Regions from separate parts of the Bombilactobacillus sp. ESL1187 genome, predicted to be linked through region 3. Evidence: predicted binding sites of a transcription regulator. Region 3 holds the regulator's gene; each other region holds the start of a gene.
What was found. Region 3 encodes Rex, which represses fermentation and respiration genes when NADH is low (regulators of the CRP and FNR family bind a similar motif). Its sites were predicted from a motif close to TTGTGAANTANTTCACAA; they were not measured.

Region 1 (5,840 bases), 410 kb from region 3:
TTATATTTATCAAGGTCATCAACTTCTAAATAAGCAAACAAATTGCCCGTGGCTTTATCCAGAAAAATTGAGTAATTATGCGCACCAGCAGCTTTCAAAGCTTGGCGCATTTCCGGAAACAAATTATTGTGTCTCTTTTCATACTCAGCATATTGATCTGGATAAACATGCATTAATTGTCCCAAACGGACTGTCACTTTTGGTCACTTCCTTTTTATCTAAATTTGCTACGCCAAGTTTTTAAATGTTCTTGCATATCTTGTTGCGGTTGATATTGCTTTAAATCAAAGGAATCAGCTATGATCCGCCGTGCCAAATAAACATTTAAAATATCACCTTGCGCAATCATCTGCACAATCAAATTGCCAATGGCCGTGGCTTCAGTGGGGCCAGCAAACACATTCACACCAGCAATATTAGCTGTTAACTGGTTCATTAAAGCTACATTGGCACCACCACCAACAATATTCAACGTGTCAATTTGATAACCTAAAATTTGGCCCAAAATATCTAATTCATTAGCGTAATACAGTGACAAATTCGAATAAGCAGCCATCGCAATTTCACCAGGAGTTTGCGGGACTTTTTGGTGCGTTTCACGACAGTAAGCTTGAATTTCTGGAATCATCGCTGGTGGATTTTGAAAGCGCTGATCATTGACATCAATATATTGTTGAAATGGCGTTTCTTGTTGTGCTAACTGAGCTAATTGCGCAAAACTATATTGATCATGTAATTCTTTTTTAATATTTTGCACAATCCACAAGCCCATAATATTTTTCAAAAACCGATACGTGCCATACGCACCCCATTCATTGGTGTAGTTGTGTTTAAATGCTAACTGGCCGTTCTCTGGAACATTTAATTCGGCTCCAATCAAAGACCAGGTTCCTGAGCTCAAGTAAGCCCAACGTTGCCCGAGTCCGGGAGTTCCTACGACGGCCGAGGCCGTATCATGAGTCGCTACCGTAATTACTTGAGCTTGGGGTAAATCGTAATCGGGGAATTTATCCGTTTGTAATTCACCCAGCATGGTCCCGGGATCAACTAACTTAGGAAATTGATCGGCACTGACATTAACCTTTTGCAACAAATGTTCATCAAACAAACCTTCGCGTAAACTTAACATTTGCGTCGTGGATGCATTAGTAACTTCCGTTACTGCTTGGCCCGTTAGCACATAACCCAAGTAATCGGGAATCATTAAAATTTTGTCGGTGTGTGCTAATAAATCTTTGTCTTCTTCAAACAATTGGTATAACGTGTTAAAGTCTAAAAATTGAATCCCGGTTTTCTGATAAATATATTCTTTGGATAAATCAGAGGTTAAATCGTGAATCGCATTTTTAGTCCGCGCATCCCGATAAGAAACCGGATCTTTCAAACGTTGACCATCTGAACCGACCAAAACGTAATCAACAGCCCACGTATCAATTCCCACTGTTACTTCCGCATAACCAGCTTGTTTGACTTTTTGCAGTCCCAGTAAAATTTCTTGGATAATATGATCAATGTCCCAACAATCAGCACCATTTTTGGAGGTAAATCCATTGGTAAAACGGTGCATTTCTTTCAACTGCAATTGGCCATCAATTAATTGACCCAGCATCAAACGCCCACTGGAAGCGCCAATATCAATTGCTACATAAGTTTTACTCACTAACTGCACCTTCTATTCTTCTTTGGTACCATAACGTTCCAAAGTGATTTCATCTAAAGATTTACCTTGAGTTTGTGGCGTCCAAATAACACCAATAATCAAAGATACTAACAGCAAAATAATCATGACCGTCCCAGCAACCTTAAAACCAAGATCTGCTAAAATCATTGGGAAAATGATCGACCAAATCCCAGAGCTACCACGGACAATAAAGAACATAAACCCTTGGGAGCCAGCACGATACTTTGTAGGAAACAGCTCCACTGCCCATAAAGCATACCAAGCTTGGGCACCAATTCCGGCAGATAGTCCCCAAATAATTACAAAAGCAATTAAAGCGGCCCAGCCGAAGCCAATATAAGTTAAAATTACCCAAGAAATAACAGCCATTAAAGCCCCTACAAAGAAGAAGCCCCGGGGATTAAGCCGATCGCCAAATAAGGCAAAACCGAAGTAACCAGATAAAGCGGTACATAACCACAAAACTGCTTGTAAAATATTTGCCTGCAAGGTATTTAAGCCACCGACAGTTTCATACACAAATGGCATAAAGAAGCCCATCGCCCCCGCAACTAAATTCCAGAGAGCATAAACACCGCATAAGAAGAGAATACTTTTAATGGAAACCATATTCGAAAATAATTCTTTATATGGATGCGGCTTAATTCCTGATTGCCGTTCTTTTTCCTTTTGTTGCAACCAATCCTGAGATTCCGGTAAGTTTCTTTGCAATAACCACGCAATAAATGCCACAATGGTTAAAAAGACAAATAATAAACGGTTACCTAATAAACCAAGTGGTGCAAATAATGATGCTGCTACAAAAACTAACGTCGGTCCCATGGACCAGGAAAATTGAGAAATCCCAATATCATGGGCCCGATTTTTTCCATCAGATGTTTCACCAATATACGTCCAAGAAGCAGGAACCCCCGCACCTACAGCCATACCTGTTACTAAAAAACCAATTAGTAACATCGGAAAATTAATAGAAAACACAATTAAAAGTGTTCCGACCATGTAGACCAACATATCATAGGTATAAATCATTTTGCGGCCGTATTTATCAGACAAATGCCCGCCAATGATGGCTCCCAATGCCGAACCAAAAGCATTAGCACTCAATGCCCCTAATAAACCGACGGCAAAGCTACTCAAACCAAAGTGCTTTTGCCACATTGTTAAACCTGCACCGCCCGCAACGATTGAGCCTGAGTCTAAAAAATTGGTTAAGGATACTGCCCACGTTGAAGCGTGCGAACTTTTAGCCATAACTTCAGATCTCCATTCATAATTCTTAATCGTAAACGTTTACTGTATAGATTGTAAGCGTAATCGCTAGACTAGCGCAATGGCATAATTCTTGATAATCAGTATCATATTAATACATTTTTTAATTTAATGATTTTAGATTTTGGAAATCAACCAGGGGCACAGTTCGTAATTTTTATCTATAAAAGCACTTTTTAGATTATTTTTTTGTAAAAATAAAATATTTAAACCATTCATCGCAAAACTTTATGAATAAAATCACAAGTTTTTATTGAAATCGTTTTTTGATAGTGACATAATCATTGTTGAAAAGGGTGAATTTCAAGAAAGGGGTTTTATTAATGAAAATTACTGCCGCTGTTGTCAAAGAACAAGGAGCACCATTTACCTTAGAAGATGACATTGAACTGCACGAAGTTGGTCCGACTGATCTCCAAATTCACATGGTGGCCAGCGGGATTTGCCATTCTGATGAAGCGATTCGCAAAGGCGATGCTTCGGTAGGCTATCCAGCAATTTTAGGTCATGAAGGGGCCGGTATCGTTGAAAAAATTGGTTCCGAAGTGAAAAACTTTCAAGTCGGTGATCATGTTATTTTATCTTTTTACGCTGATGGAACCTGCGATAATTGTTTAAAAGGGGTGCCCACACAGTGTCGTAATTATGGTGATTACAATTTGTCTGGGGTCCGGGCCGATGGTGAAGATCAATTTACTCAGAACGGTCAGCACATCTCTAATATGTTTAATCAATCCTCGTTTACAACGACTACCGTTGTTGATCAACGTAATGCTGTCAAAGTTGATAAAAGTTTAGATTTACGGAAATTAGGACCATTAGGTTGTGGTTATGTAACTGGTTCGGGTACTGTCTTTAATACTTTGCAACCAAAACCTGGTGATACGATCGCTGTCTTTGGTACTGGTGCCGTCGGTCTAGCTGCTATGATGGCCGGGCGCATTTCTGGTTGTATTAAAGTTATCGCTGTAGACGTAGTTCCTCAAAGATTGGCCTTAGCCAAAGAATTAGGAGCTACAGATACGATTAATAGTAATGATGAGGATGCCGTGGCTAAAATTCAACAATTAACTAATGGCTATGGCGTTGATTGGACGGTTGACACTACTGGTATTCCTGCAGTAATCAAAAACAGCATTTTAGCATTAGCTCAAGGCGGAACGTGTGCTGCGATCGCCGTGACACCAAAATTATTAGAAATTTCTACTTGGAATGATCTCTGCGTTGATGATCGCAAAGTCGTTGGTGTCAACATGGGCGATTCCATTCCTCAAGTTGATATTACCCGCTTGATTGAATTTTATAAGTTAGGTTGGTTTGACTTTGATAAAACTGAAAAGTTCTATGATTTCAAGGATATTAATCAAGCCAATGCCGATTCTGTTTCGGGGAAAACGATTAAACCGGTTTTGATTATTGATCCCGACTACCAACCAGATAAATAATCGTCGTTACTCGACAGTAACTTGGGAATTTAAGAGTATTATAAAAGGAAATGTTTGGCTCAATCTTAATCATTGACCAACATTTCCTTTTTGTTCCGTTATTGATCGCTAATCAGCTTGCGAAAGGATTTTATTATGAACGCACAAGTTATCCAAATGCTCCAACAAAAAACCAGTTTAGAACAACAACAAGAAGCAACTCATCATTTTATTGCCGATTTACCACAAAGTGCAGTCGCTACTTCTGTCGATCATCAAGCACTCCTCACTTTAACTAACGATTACTTTTTTAAGTACCATTCTGTCTATATCAGTAAACATAACCGCTTTGCCCCCTACCCTAAACACACGCATAAATTTTTAGAATTAAATTATATGTTAACTGGCAGTTGCTCTGAAGTCGTCGATGGGCAACTAGTCAAATTACATGAAGGTGATATTCTAATGATGAATGTTGGTTGCAGCCACTCTATCAAAGCACTCGGGACCAACGATTTACTCATCAATGTTTTGTTTCGCGACAGTAGTATTACTTTCAATCTATTAAACAGTATTCACAAAAATAATAGTATTACTTATAGTTTTTTATCTGATATTTCTCTTGGCAAGCATCCTACCCGCAATTATATTTTATTTCCGCAAAACCAAGACATCAAAGAAACCATGGACGAAATTATTGAAGAATATTTTCTTGAAAAATCGTACTCGAGTCGGATCATTGAATCTTATTTAGATATTCTTTTAGCCAAAATCCTCCGTCACCATCCTTTGCCGACAGTAAAAACCACCAATCGCCAACAAGATTTAATCATTCAATGCTTAAACGAAATTGATCAAAACTATGCCACCATTACTTTGGAACAGCTAGCTAATAAATATGGCTATAACAAAGATTACCTGGGTAATTTAATTAAAAAACACACGCATAATACTTTTTCCCAACTAAAAACCAAACAACGGCTCATTCAAGCTAACAGCCTATTACAATCCAGTACTTTACCGATTAATAAGATTATCACTAAAGTCGGGATTAAAAACAAAAACTTTTTTTATCAAAAATACCATGAATTTTACGGCATGTCGCCCGCCCAAAAACGCGCTGACTTTCAAAAGCGCCATCAAGCTTTATAATGCCTATGCAATTGTTAATTGGATTTTAGCTTGTGTTATTTGCTGGGCAATATCTGCTGACGGACGTTGATCACAAATGATTTCTGCTATGTTCGTTTGCTGAAAAGAGGACATTAAAATATAATCATGACGTCCAAACTTTGAATGATCCACTAACAACACAACTTTCCGTGCGGTTTGCAACAACATCTGTTTCAAAGCATTTTGTTCTTCATTCGCCATATAAATCCCATGTTCATCTAACGAATTACACGACATAAAAGCAATATCTGGACGGTAATTTTGGGCTAAATCACGTAACGCCCGATAACCTA
Region 2 (5,840 bases), 440 kb from region 3:
CTAACCATATTGAATATATTGATTACAAAGATACAGATTTGCTGAAACGTTTTATTTCGGAACGAGGCAAGATTTTACCTCGTCGAGTAACGGGAACAAGCGCCAAGAATCAACGCCGTTTAACAATTGCGATTAAACGTGCACGAGTAATGGGCTTATTACCATTTGTTGCTGAAGATTAATAAGCTTCAATCCCAAAGAAGTCTACTCAAGGTAGGCTTCTTTTTTAATGTAAACAGTATGTTAAAATATAGCTAAATTCTAGTTACAAGAGGGTAAGTATGAAAAAAAAGAGCGTAGCTAAGAATAGTTTATTAGCTATTAGTCAGCCACTACGTTGGGGGTTAATTGTCGTAGTGGTTTTGGCTTTAATTTTAGTTAGTTTAATTTTTGGAATTAGTCCAGTTTTAGGTTTATTGGTCTTTATTATTTTTACGTTAATTGTCGCCATTGGTTCTTATTTATTACGCAAGTTTGTGGTGCAAACTAATAAATATCTATACGATTTATCATTTCGTGAAAATCGGGGCAAACAAGAAGCTTTGATTAATATTCCCATTGGGATGTTACTGTATGATAACGACAAACAGCGCACGATTGAATGGGTGAATCCTAATTTACAGCGCCATTTTGTTGATAAGGATTTACTAGGACGTAGTTTAAATCAAGTTAATCCAGAATTAATTCAACTGGTCGAAAAAAATGAACAGCAGCAACAAGCTGCGACGTTATTAACTATTGGTCAAACTCAATTTCAAACTTTTGTGCAACCAAATTTTCGCGTAATTTATTTTTTGGATGTTACGCAGTATGTAGCTATTAAGCAAAAGTATGAAGATGAAAAAATTTCGATTGGGCAAGTGTTTATTGATAATTATGATGAGCTTGTGCAAACCATGGCTGATCGGGATCGCTCAGATTTGAATAGTTATTTAACTAATCAATTAACTGATTGGGCTAATCAAAATGAAATGTATTTAAAACGCGTGGCCAGTGACCGTTTTATTGTGGTGGGCTATGTGAATGCGCTAAAGGCACTGGAAGCTAATAGCTTTTCAATTTTAGATCAAATTCGTAAGACTACTTCGCAGCAAAATGTGCCGTTAACTTTAAGTATTGGCTTTGCTTATGGTAAAGATAATTTGGCCCAACTAGCGTTAGATGCGCAAAAAAATATTGATTTGGCCTTGGGTCGAGGTGGCGATCAAGCAGTTGTACGTGAGGCGGACGAACCAGCACGCTTTTATGGCGGCAACACCAATCCGATGGAAAAAAGGACGCGTGTCCGGGCACGGATGATTAGCCAAGCCTTAAGAGAGTTATTTAACCAAGTTGATATTATTTATGTGATGGGGCACCAACAACCTGATATGGATTCTTTAGGTGCCTGTTTAGGCATTCATCGAATTGCACAAATGAATAATAAAACTTGTAAAATTGTGATTGATGCTAACGGAGCGCACACAGATGTTGCACGTTTATTGCAATGGATTGAGCAAGACCAGCATTTATCAAATGATTTAATTACGCCGCAACAGGCGTTAGATCAAGCTAATGCGCAAAGTATGTTGATTATGGTTGACTTATCCAAACCATCGCGTTCCGCTAGCCCAGAATTGGCGGCAAAGTTAGCCGATCAAACGGTAGTGATTGATCATCATCGGCGTGGTGAAGAATTTCCTGCTAATCCATTACTGGCTTACATTGAGCCTTATGCTTCCTCGGCTAGTGAATTGGTAACTGAAATGATTGAATACCAACCACAAAGTCAACAGTCTTTATCTAAACTAGAAGCGACGGCTATGCTAGCTGGTATTTTTGTCGATACACATTCCTTTTCTTTACGTTCAGGAACACGGACGTTTGATGCGGCCAGTTATCTACGCTCAGTAGGAGCTGACAGCACGAAAATGCAAAATTTGCTGAAAGAAAATGTGTCATCCTATATCCAAAGGAACCATTTAATTGATACTGTACAAATGGTGACGCCACAAATTGCCATTTGCACGGGTGAAGAAGATCAAGTTTATGATTCCGTGATTGCGGCACAGGCAGCTGATACTTTATTGACCTTATCAAAAATTGATGCTTCATTTGTGATTACTAAAAGGTCCGATGCCAAAGTAGCAATTTCAGCGCGGAGCTTAGGTGACTTTAATGTGCAAGTTATTATGGAAGAAATGGGTGGTGGCGGTCATTTATCCAATGCGGCAACGCAATTAGCTGATTACACAATTGCTCAAGCTAAGAAAGAATTGATTGCAATTATCCAACAAAAAGTAGAAGATAAACCTAAGTAAGCAGACAATAACTAGGAGGCATGAAAAGATGCGTGTAATTTTCACACAAGATGTTCGCGGTAAGGGTCGGCGTGGCGAAGTCAAAGAAGTCGCTGATGGCTACGCGCGCAACTTCTTAATTAAAAATGGTAAAGCTCAAGTCGCTACTGCTAAGGCCATCAGTGAATTGAATGGTAAAAAGCAAGCCGAACAACGAGAAAAAGATGAAGAACAAGCTAGTGCTCAAATGATTAAGACCGTTTTAGAAAAAGATGAAACGGTGGTTGAACTACAATCGAAAGCTGGCAGTGATGGTCGGTTATTTGGTTCAATTCCCAGTAAACAAATTGCGCAAGCTTTAAAACAACAGTACCAAATTGAAATTGATAAGCGCAAAATCGAATTGGCCGAGCCGATTAAAGTTTTAGGTTATATGAATGTACCAGTGAAATTGTATCCAGGGATTGAAGCCTCCATACGGGTGCATGTCAGTGAAAAGTAATACTATTGTTGTAATGTAAATTACAGTATTAGTTGCAGAATTTTTTGAGAAAAATTATAAAGAAACTAGGTTCTTGTGAATTCTAGTTTTTTTAATAGCTCAAAGATGTAAGGGCTTGCAGATTGTGAAGCAATTATCTTGTGAAATACTTGACAAATTCGTGAAAACGTTATAAACCATATGTAGATAGTTTTTAGTTTTGATTAAACTAAAATTTTATCGATTTTGGGAGAAAGAAAGTGATGATGGAACCAATTTATTGTTTAGGTCTCTTAGACAATAAGTGCGATAAATTTTAAGAATAGGTGATGTGAAAATGAAACCAGAAGATAAGAAGCCAAAAGCTGCACCATTATTGATTCAAATGTTAATTTATGCAGCAATTTTGTTTGTATCACAGTGGATTTCTAATATGATGCCAAAATCATTCCCTGTACCGACGCCGGTTATTGGCTTGATTTTGTTATATTTATTATTGACTTGTCATATTATTAAATTAGAGTGGGTTGATTCCTTTGGAAGTGCCATGATTGGTTTAATTGCCTTTTTGTTTGTACCATCCGGAATTTCCCTAGCTGCTAATTTGAACATTATGGCAAATGAAGGTGTCCAATTAGTTATCGTCATTATTTTATCAACAATCGTTTTGTTGGTAGTAACGGCTTATACAACAAGATTGTTATTATGGATCAGTAAAAAGATCAAACATACTGATACAGATACACAAGAACAAGTAGGAGGAGAGAACAAATGATGGCAGAGTTATTATCGAATCCCTTATTTGGTATCTTACTTTCATTGGGAGTTTTTGAAATTGGGCAATACTTATTTAATTTGACTCATGGCTTTTTCTTATTTCAACCGTTGTTTGTAGCGATGGTTTTGGGAATTTTTCTAATTTTCTTGTTAGGAAAAGGCATGGGAATGACGACTGCAGCAGCTTATACGAAATTCTATAAGCCTGGTGGGGATCTAATCTTCTGGTTCTTAACACCTGCCACAATTGCTTTTGCAATTCCGCTTTATAAACGTAATGATGTGTTTAAGAAGAATTGGCTAGTTATTTTATTGAGTTTGTTAATTGGTACCTTTATTTCCTTATTTGTTATTTTGGGAATTTCCAAACTCTTGGGACTCAGTCGGGTCGGCACAGCTTCCATGATGAGTCAATCAGCTACGACTGCGATTGCTTTACCATTGTCAACAGCTATTGGTGGCAACACTGCTGTTACTGCGATGGCATGTATCCTGAACGCCGTTATCATTTATGCTTTAGGTAAATGGTTAGTTAAGTGGTTCAGATTGGAAAGCGACCCCATCGGTGCTGGTTTAGGTATGGGTACTGCTGGACATACCGTTGGTTCTGCTTTTGCCTTGAAATTAGGTTCTGTTCAAGGTGCGATGGCCGCTGTTTCGGTTGTTATCATTGGTATTGTAGATAATATTGCAGTGCCACTGTTTGCACAAATGATGCATCTGTAAACACTAGTTTATAATTTAAATGATAAAACCTTTTCTAGTTAGTTAATTTAAACGTTGGTAACTAGGAAAGGTTTTTTTGTTTACTTTCGATGGTATTTAATGTTATTTTGAATATTTTAAAACATATATTATCCCTATATTATCCGTGGTAAAATTGTAACTAGATATGAGGTTAATTCATGAACGATACAACAATGCAGAGAATTCCACCTAATAATAAAGAGGCTGAACAATCAGTTCTAGGATCGATTCTATTACGTCCAGAAAAAATTGTTGATGCGGCTGAATATTTGACGACTGAGTCTTTCTATTATCATGCGCATCAGTTAATTTTTGCTGTCATGTTGGAATTAAATGAAGCAGACCAGGCAATTGATGTCGTGACTGTTAAAAATCAACTTGAAGCTAAAAATCAGTTAGCAGATATTGGCGGCGTTAATTATTTAGGGGATTTGGCAACAACCGTCCCCACCGCCGCCAATATTGTTTATTATGCCAAAATTGTGGCTGATAAAGCCGTATTACGGCAGTTGATTAATACGGCAACTGATATTGTGGCCCAAAGTTTTGATGAGCAAGATACTGATGTGGCCAACGTCTTGGACAATGCCGAGCGAGCTATTATGGAAGTCGGCGAAAACCAGAATAATAACGGCTTTAAAAAATTAGCCGATGTTTTAAATGATACGATTGAAAATATTGACCAGTTAGCTCAAGAAGATTCACAAGTGACGGGGTTAGCTACCGGATACAGTGAATTAGATAGTATGACTGCTGGTTTACATGCTGATGAATTAACTATTTTGGCTGCCCGTCCTGGCGTCGGCAAAACGGCTTTTGCACTCAACGTCGCGGAAAATGTGGCAGTTCATAGTCAGCAAACGGTGGCCATTTTTAGTTTGGAAATGGGAGCTGACCAATTAGCTAGCCGGTTATTATGTGCTCAAGGGAGCATTGATGCAAATCATTTGCGCACCGGAACGTTGAACGATGACGAATGGCAAAATTTAATTGTGGCTATGGGTATTTTGTCCAAAACCGATATTTATATTGACGATACTCCAGGAATTAAGATGGCGGAAATTCGAGCTAAGTGTCGCCGCTTGGTTAAAGAGACGGGAAATATTGGTTTAATTATTATTGATTATTTACAGCTAATTGAAGGAACTGGTCAAGAGAATCGGCAGCAAGAAGTTTCGACGATTTCACGACAATTAAAAAAACTAGCGAAAGAATTACATGTACCAGTTATTGCTTTATCACAACTATCACGGGGGGTAGAGCAACGACAAGATAAGCGACCAGTTTTATCAGATATTCGTGAATCTGGTTCCATTGAACAAGATGCGGATGTGGTCGCCTTCCTGTATCGTGATGATTATTATAACGATGGTGCTGATGACGAGGAAGGTAGCGAAGCTAGTGATGATACTAACGCTGGTGAAGTGGAAGTGATCATTGGCAAAAATCGCTCCGGTCCGCGTGGTACAGTGAAATTATTATTTGTGAAATCATATAATAAGTTTGCTGCAATTTCACCACTGACAGAAGGTTAATTCATGAGTAAAGTACAACAA
Region 3 (5,840 bases):
TTCATAGTCGCCGCGCTATAATTAGCAGGCTTAATCATTGGCGTAGAATGGGCATTAAAGACAAAACCAATTAAAGTACCCCGATTACGATAATTGGCCAATTGTGAACGATCAACATTAGTAATATTATGCTTCGCCAATTGTTTAGAAGCAAAAGAGCGCGTATTTCCTGCTTGTGAGAACAAGCTTAAAGCTATTATTGCTAACACCAAAAAGCCAATTCTCAACGGCCACAGCACCCGATGATTTTTTAACCACAAGCCTTTGGTAACTTTGTGTAACAGGTAGGCCGCTACAAGTAGTAATACAATGCCAATGGCTAAAAGTAATAATGATTGCCAACTGACCATTTTAATTAAACCACCAGCTTGACCAGCCATGTTTAAATCATTAGGTAACAATGGTTCAGAACGTGAAATAATTTTATTAAAGTCCACATATAAAATAATACTGAAAATAATGACGCTCAGGGATATTCCCCACCAATAATCACCTAACAGCGCAATTAGCATCGTTATAATAACTACTAGGCAAAACCAGTTGATTCGCGTGACGACAGGATTATTCTTAATTTCCCAGAACATCTCATGATAGCCGTGTGTCAAACTACCGGTTAAAGCTAGTTGAAATTCAAAATAAAATCCGTAAGCAATTAAACACACTAAAAGTACTTGCAGTAAAAAATACATAAAGCGTTTGACAGTTAGATTATGCACAATAAATCCTCTTTCGACTTAAATTAATACAGTTTTAAATTTTAGCACAATCTAATTTAGATAGGTATATTACTAGCATAATTTGCCGATAAGTCAAAAGCAGTTAAAATGCGGTATTACAAAAAATATTAAATTAAATATTTAAAAATGAGGTTGTAACTAGCAGCTAAATTGCTTTTGTCACAACCTCATATTAAGTATTAAAAAGTCGGAACAAAAAAATTTCGTAAATCAAACAAACCTTCTCCGCTGATAGTGACTTCAAAAGTCAAAAATCTGTGTTTAACTTCTCAAAACTTTTTGTCCCGACTCTTTTTTGAATATTAATCGACCTTGTCAATTGCTTCGGAAGCAATTATTTGGAGATTTTCCCCTTGAAATTGCCAAGCAGTAATTGGCGCCGGAATAATAAAGTGATCACCTAACTGTAACTCGTAGGTTTTCCCAGCAATCACTAGCTGTCCCGTTCCGGAAATCACGGAACATAAGGTGTAAGCACCCAACTGATGTTGCAAACTTAAAGCATCATTTTGCACTTGTAAGCCCCACACTGCAAAGTATGGCGAAACAGGTGGTTTCACATAAGTGGTGATGGAACTAGCACCAAATTGCTGGACCGCTTGATTAAGTTTTGGTGTTTGGAAAGGAACAGTAATCGTATCTAGAGCCTGTTTTAAATGCAGTTGGCGTTTTTGACCGGTAGCTTGTTCAATACGATCATAATCATACAAACGATAAGTAGTATCACTACTTTGTTGTGTTTCTAAGGCAATAATTCCTTGATTTAACGCATGAACACACCCACTAGGCACAAAAACAAAATCTCCTGTTTTGACTGGCATTTTTTTGAGCAAATGTTCCCAGTCCCCCGAGTCAATCAGTGCTTGTAATTCTGCCTTAGTTTGCGCATTATGTCCATAAATCAAATAGGCACCAGGCTGGGCATCAATAATATACCAACACTCCGTTTTGCCTAGCTCACCTTCATGTGCTTGGGCATAAGCATTATCTGGATGCACCTGAACTGATAAACTAGCTTCCGCATCTAAAATCTTAGTCAATAAAGGGAAAACTTTTCCTTGCGGGTAACCAAACAGCTCTGGTTGTTTTTGCCATAGTTGGGCTAAATCTTGCCCAGCAAAAGGTCCATTTTTAACAGTTGATAAACCATGCGGATGAGCAGAGATGGCCCAACATTCTCCCACTTGACCATCAGGTATGCGATAACCAAAACGTTCTTGTAGCTTACGCCCACCCCAAATTTTTTTTTGGAAAGCGGGTTGTAAAAACAATGGTTCCATCTAATACCTCCTAATAAAAGCAGCCGTAATCAACCAAAATTACTACTAACTTACCGCAAAATTCTCGCCTTACAAGCTAAAAGGTGAATCAAAAGTTAAACATTTAATTTAACTATAGTTATCTAAGAAATAAATTAATGTTTGTAATTCATTCGCTAAATCAACATTGTGCACGCGCACAGAATTAGGAGTTGCCAATCTTAACGGCGTAAAGTTCAAAATACCCTTGACGTTGGCTGCTACCAGTTCATCAGCGACCTTTTGTGCACTGATGACTGGTACTGACAAAATCACAACATCAATCTGTTCATCTGCTAAACGTTGTTCTAAAGAATCGACATCATAAACTTGCACACCATTGACAGTTTGGCCGATTAATTCCGGATTCTGATCAAAAGCGGCCGTAATCTTAATATTGTTCGTCTGTGAAAAGTTATAGTTTAATAATGCACTACCTAAGTTACCTACTCCGACCAACGCTACTTTCGTCGTTTGACTTTGGTTAAGTAACTTTTTAAAAAATTCCAGCATTGGTTCAACTTCGTAGCCGTAACCCCGCTTACCTAAAGAACCAAAGTAAGAAAAATCACGCCGAATCGTCGCACTATCCACTTGAACAGCTTTAGCTAATTCTGTTGAGGAAATCTTTTTAGTATTGGAATCATTTAAAAATTGAAAGTAACGATGATACAACGGTAAGCGCTTAATAGTAGCATTTGGTATTTTGTATTTTGTCATGGTTAATATCCCCTTGTGAACAAGTATAATTGATACTTTCAGTATCTACCTTTTAATATCACAATGTCAAGTAAATAAAATCACAAAGTTATTACCTTGAAAATTAACCATTAATTTTGATAAAAGTTGCCATCTCATACGGTGCTAGTTGTTGCGCGTCTGCTTGTAAAGACTGAACTTCTTCTAACGCATTGGTTCGTTGAAAACCAGCCGCTAAGAATTCCGTTAAAGCAACCGTTTTATTCGCTTGATTACTCAATCTAACCACAATCGCATTCTGAATTGTATAAGCACAGTAGAGAGCCGTAATCGTTACATCCGGATCCAACCGTAAGAAAGTCGCTTGGCGTGGTAACTGAGGTAATGATTTATCAAATTCAACATCCCAAATTTTATTGTCTAACCGATTGACAAATAAATTCAGTTTTTGTAACTGGTAATTAACATTGGGGGCCAACCAATTTTCAGCAGTCCGTGCTAACTGATTCTCGTCTAAGTCCGCAACTGCCACTAATCCAAACGCAAAATGATTTAAGCCGATTTCTTCAGCTAGTGGTGTTGGCGTCATCTGATGACCGACACTAGTAGTGTCGCCCGAAGCTCGCCCGGGACGCCACAATAAATTGGGTTTTCCTAATTGACCCGTAGTGGCTAGTAAAGTGACGGCAAAGCTTTGATTCAATAATTCATATTCTTTCATGCCGCCACTTAACAAAAACAAACCTTGCTTGGGCTCATACATGCCCACAACTTTATCAAAGTTGTAAAGATTGACCGGTTTTTCAACAAACTCGTCTTGCCAATTATCCGCAATAGGCAAATTAGTAGTGGTTCGAAAACCGCCTTGAATTTGCGCCCACGCCTGTGAACTTTTGATACCCGTGTTAATCTTTAATCTCAAGCGATGATCTAAAGCTTGGTTGTCAATAATTAATTGACCATCTAACACCGAAGAACTTGTTGCTAAACTTAAAATAATTTTGAAGTTCACGTCAATTAATTGCGGATGGTCCTTTTGCCTTTCAGCTAAAGATTTAGGTAACTGCCAAGTACCTTGAACCGTCATAGTTTGTAAATTAGGAGCAGTCTGCACTTGACATTGTCCAGTTAACGGCAAGCTGACTTCTTGTTCCTGCGGTAAAGGCGAATAATCATACGTATCACCATCATTACCCGAATCTAAAATTTCTAACAGCTGTGGATAAACGTGACCTTGCGTTTGAGCAGTAAAGCTTGTTCCTGTGTATTGAACTTGCCACTTTTGATTGTTAATGGACACAGATGAACTATCTTCTAAAGTTGCTAGCTCCGTTGAAGCTACTTGATAAGAAACCACCTGATAGCCTAATCCCTCGTAGTGCATCTTTAACCGAACCGTCAATCGATAATAGCCCGGTTCATCTTTAAATTCAAAACCTTTGGCGGTTTGTTGCATAATGTGCTCACGTTTAGGGACATAAGTTGCACGAACTAGAACAGCTTGATATTGTTCAGCAAATTTCACTTTTTTACTAGTCGTTAAAAATTCTACTTCTTGATAACCATCAAATACCCGTGGTGAAGTATTAAATAATAACAATTGATTACTATCCAGATTTAAACGTTGCGCTAAGCGCTTCTTAATATAATTTTCAATTCCGGCAGCAAGTTCGAAACCTTCTTTGAAACGTTGCTGAACATCAACAGCAACGTTATCCGTAATACTACCGCCTAATGTATCATGTGGTTGACACTTTAATAACTTTTTCCAAAGTTTTAAAACTAATCCGTTGGACACTTTGATTCCACAAGCTTGGGCAATAACCAGCATCGGTTCAACTCGACGTAAAATTTGTTGTTCTAACTTGAAATTTTGACGTTTAAGCTGCGAGCGCACTGAACCAATCGTCCGATGCACCCGTGAATAAGTGGGATAACGTAATTCACCTTGATACTGAGGTAAATCCTGGTGGCGCAATTGTTGCATAAATTGGGGATAACTGCTCAACACTATTTGGTGTTTACTATATTGATTTAATTGTTGAATTACCTGGGAAATATTATGAATAATATTCATCTGATCAATCCCCGAAGGAATTAAAACGGGATCATTATGACCATGTTTAGCTTCTAGGTCAATCCCTGGGTCTAATCTTTGCTCGACAAACTCTTGTAAATGCTGCTTCGAATTTAAATCAATTTGCCCCGTATAATAACCTAAGGGAAAGTTAGCTGCATAAACTTGGTTATTTCCCAAGCCCTGCCACTTAAAGTAAACTGAATCGACTTGTCGAGCAAAATTAGTACCCCGCCAGCAAATAAAATCTTGAATGCCGACTTGATTTAATAGCATCGGTAATTGTGCATTAAAACCAAAGGTATCCGGTAAATAGCCAATCATCATGGCCTGCCCAAAGAGTTGGCGACTGCCGATAATGCCAATCACTAAATTACGAATAATGGATTCACTATCTGGTATTAATGCATCTGTTTGGGTATACCAAGGACCAATAAATAATTGCTTGCGCGAAACCAATTGCTTAATTCTCTGTCGATCTTCTGGATGAATCGTTAAATATTCCCCCACAATCGATAATTGCCCATCGAAAGTAAAGTTAGCCTCTGGATGTTGCTCTAACTCTGTTAAAACCTCACCGAATAATTGATCACTGAGAACTTGAGCATCTTGAGTTGTAAAATACCATTCGCGATCCCAATGAGTATGATTAACAAAATGTGCCGTTACCATATATTATTTACTCCCATATTTTTATTCAAATTCAATCTTAATATCTTCTTCGTCTGCTTCACCATCAACATCTGGCGTATCATTTTGGTTAAAATCAACGGCTAACGGCGCCAATATTCCAATAATCAAAGCACAAGCAAAGAGTCCAATTAGATATGCCCACCAGTTAGTTACTGTTACTGCACCATAAATACCACCAACTGGTGGAATCTTAGCTTGAGCACCTAATAAAATCGCAAGTGCGGGGCCCACTGCTCCAGCAAGCATATTAATGGGAATCAATTTTAACGGACTAACTAACGTAAACGGAATGGCCCCTTCAGTAATACCAATAAACCCCATGAACCAATCACTACG

Region 1: a site for Rex is predicted at 3,179-3,196, ahead of AC3B5B_RS03815 (NAD(P)-dependent alcohol dehydrogenase). Genes of this name have one in related genera too.
Region 2: a site for Rex is predicted at 2,920-2,937, ahead of AC3B5B_RS03940 (CidA/LrgA family protein). Genes of this name have one in related genera too.

What each region holds. Positions count from the first base shown of each region.
Region 1 covers NZ_JBYLTZ010000001.1:769,238-775,077, forward strand. The annotation lists gene rhaM (L-rhamnose mutarotase) at 1-197, opposite strand, end outside; gene rhaB (rhamnulokinase) at 215-1,660, opposite strand; gene AC3B5B_RS03810 (MFS transporter) at 1,673-2,932, opposite strand; gene AC3B5B_RS03815 (NAD(P)-dependent alcohol dehydrogenase) at 3,274-4,395, shown strand; gene AC3B5B_RS03820 (helix-turn-helix domain-containing protein) at 4,531-5,526, shown strand; gene AC3B5B_RS03825 (DeoR/GlpR family DNA-binding transcription regulator) at 5,530-5,840, opposite strand, start outside.
Region 2 covers NZ_JBYLTZ010000001.1:798,566-804,405, forward strand. The annotation lists gene rpsR (30S ribosomal protein S18) at 1-182, shown strand, start outside; gene AC3B5B_RS03930 (DHH family phosphoesterase) at 282-2,300, shown strand; gene rplI (50S ribosomal protein L9) at 2,329-2,781, shown strand; gene AC3B5B_RS03940 (CidA/LrgA family protein) at 3,098-3,535, shown strand; gene AC3B5B_RS03945 (LrgB family protein) at 3,535-4,263, shown strand; gene dnaB (replicative DNA helicase) at 4,443-5,819, shown strand; gene AC3B5B_RS03955 (hypothetical protein) at 5,823-5,840, shown strand, end outside.
Region 3 covers NZ_JBYLTZ010000001.1:362,657-368,496, forward strand. The annotation lists gene AC3B5B_RS01945 (LTA synthase family protein) at 1-716, opposite strand, end outside; gene manA (mannose-6-phosphate isomerase, class I) at 1,040-2,017, opposite strand; gene AC3B5B_RS01955 (redox-sensing transcriptional repressor Rex) at 2,126-2,755, opposite strand; gene AC3B5B_RS01960 (glycoside hydrolase family 38 N-terminal domain-containing protein) at 2,859-5,483, opposite strand; gene AC3B5B_RS01965 (PTS fructose transporter subunit IIC) at 5,505-5,840, opposite strand, start outside.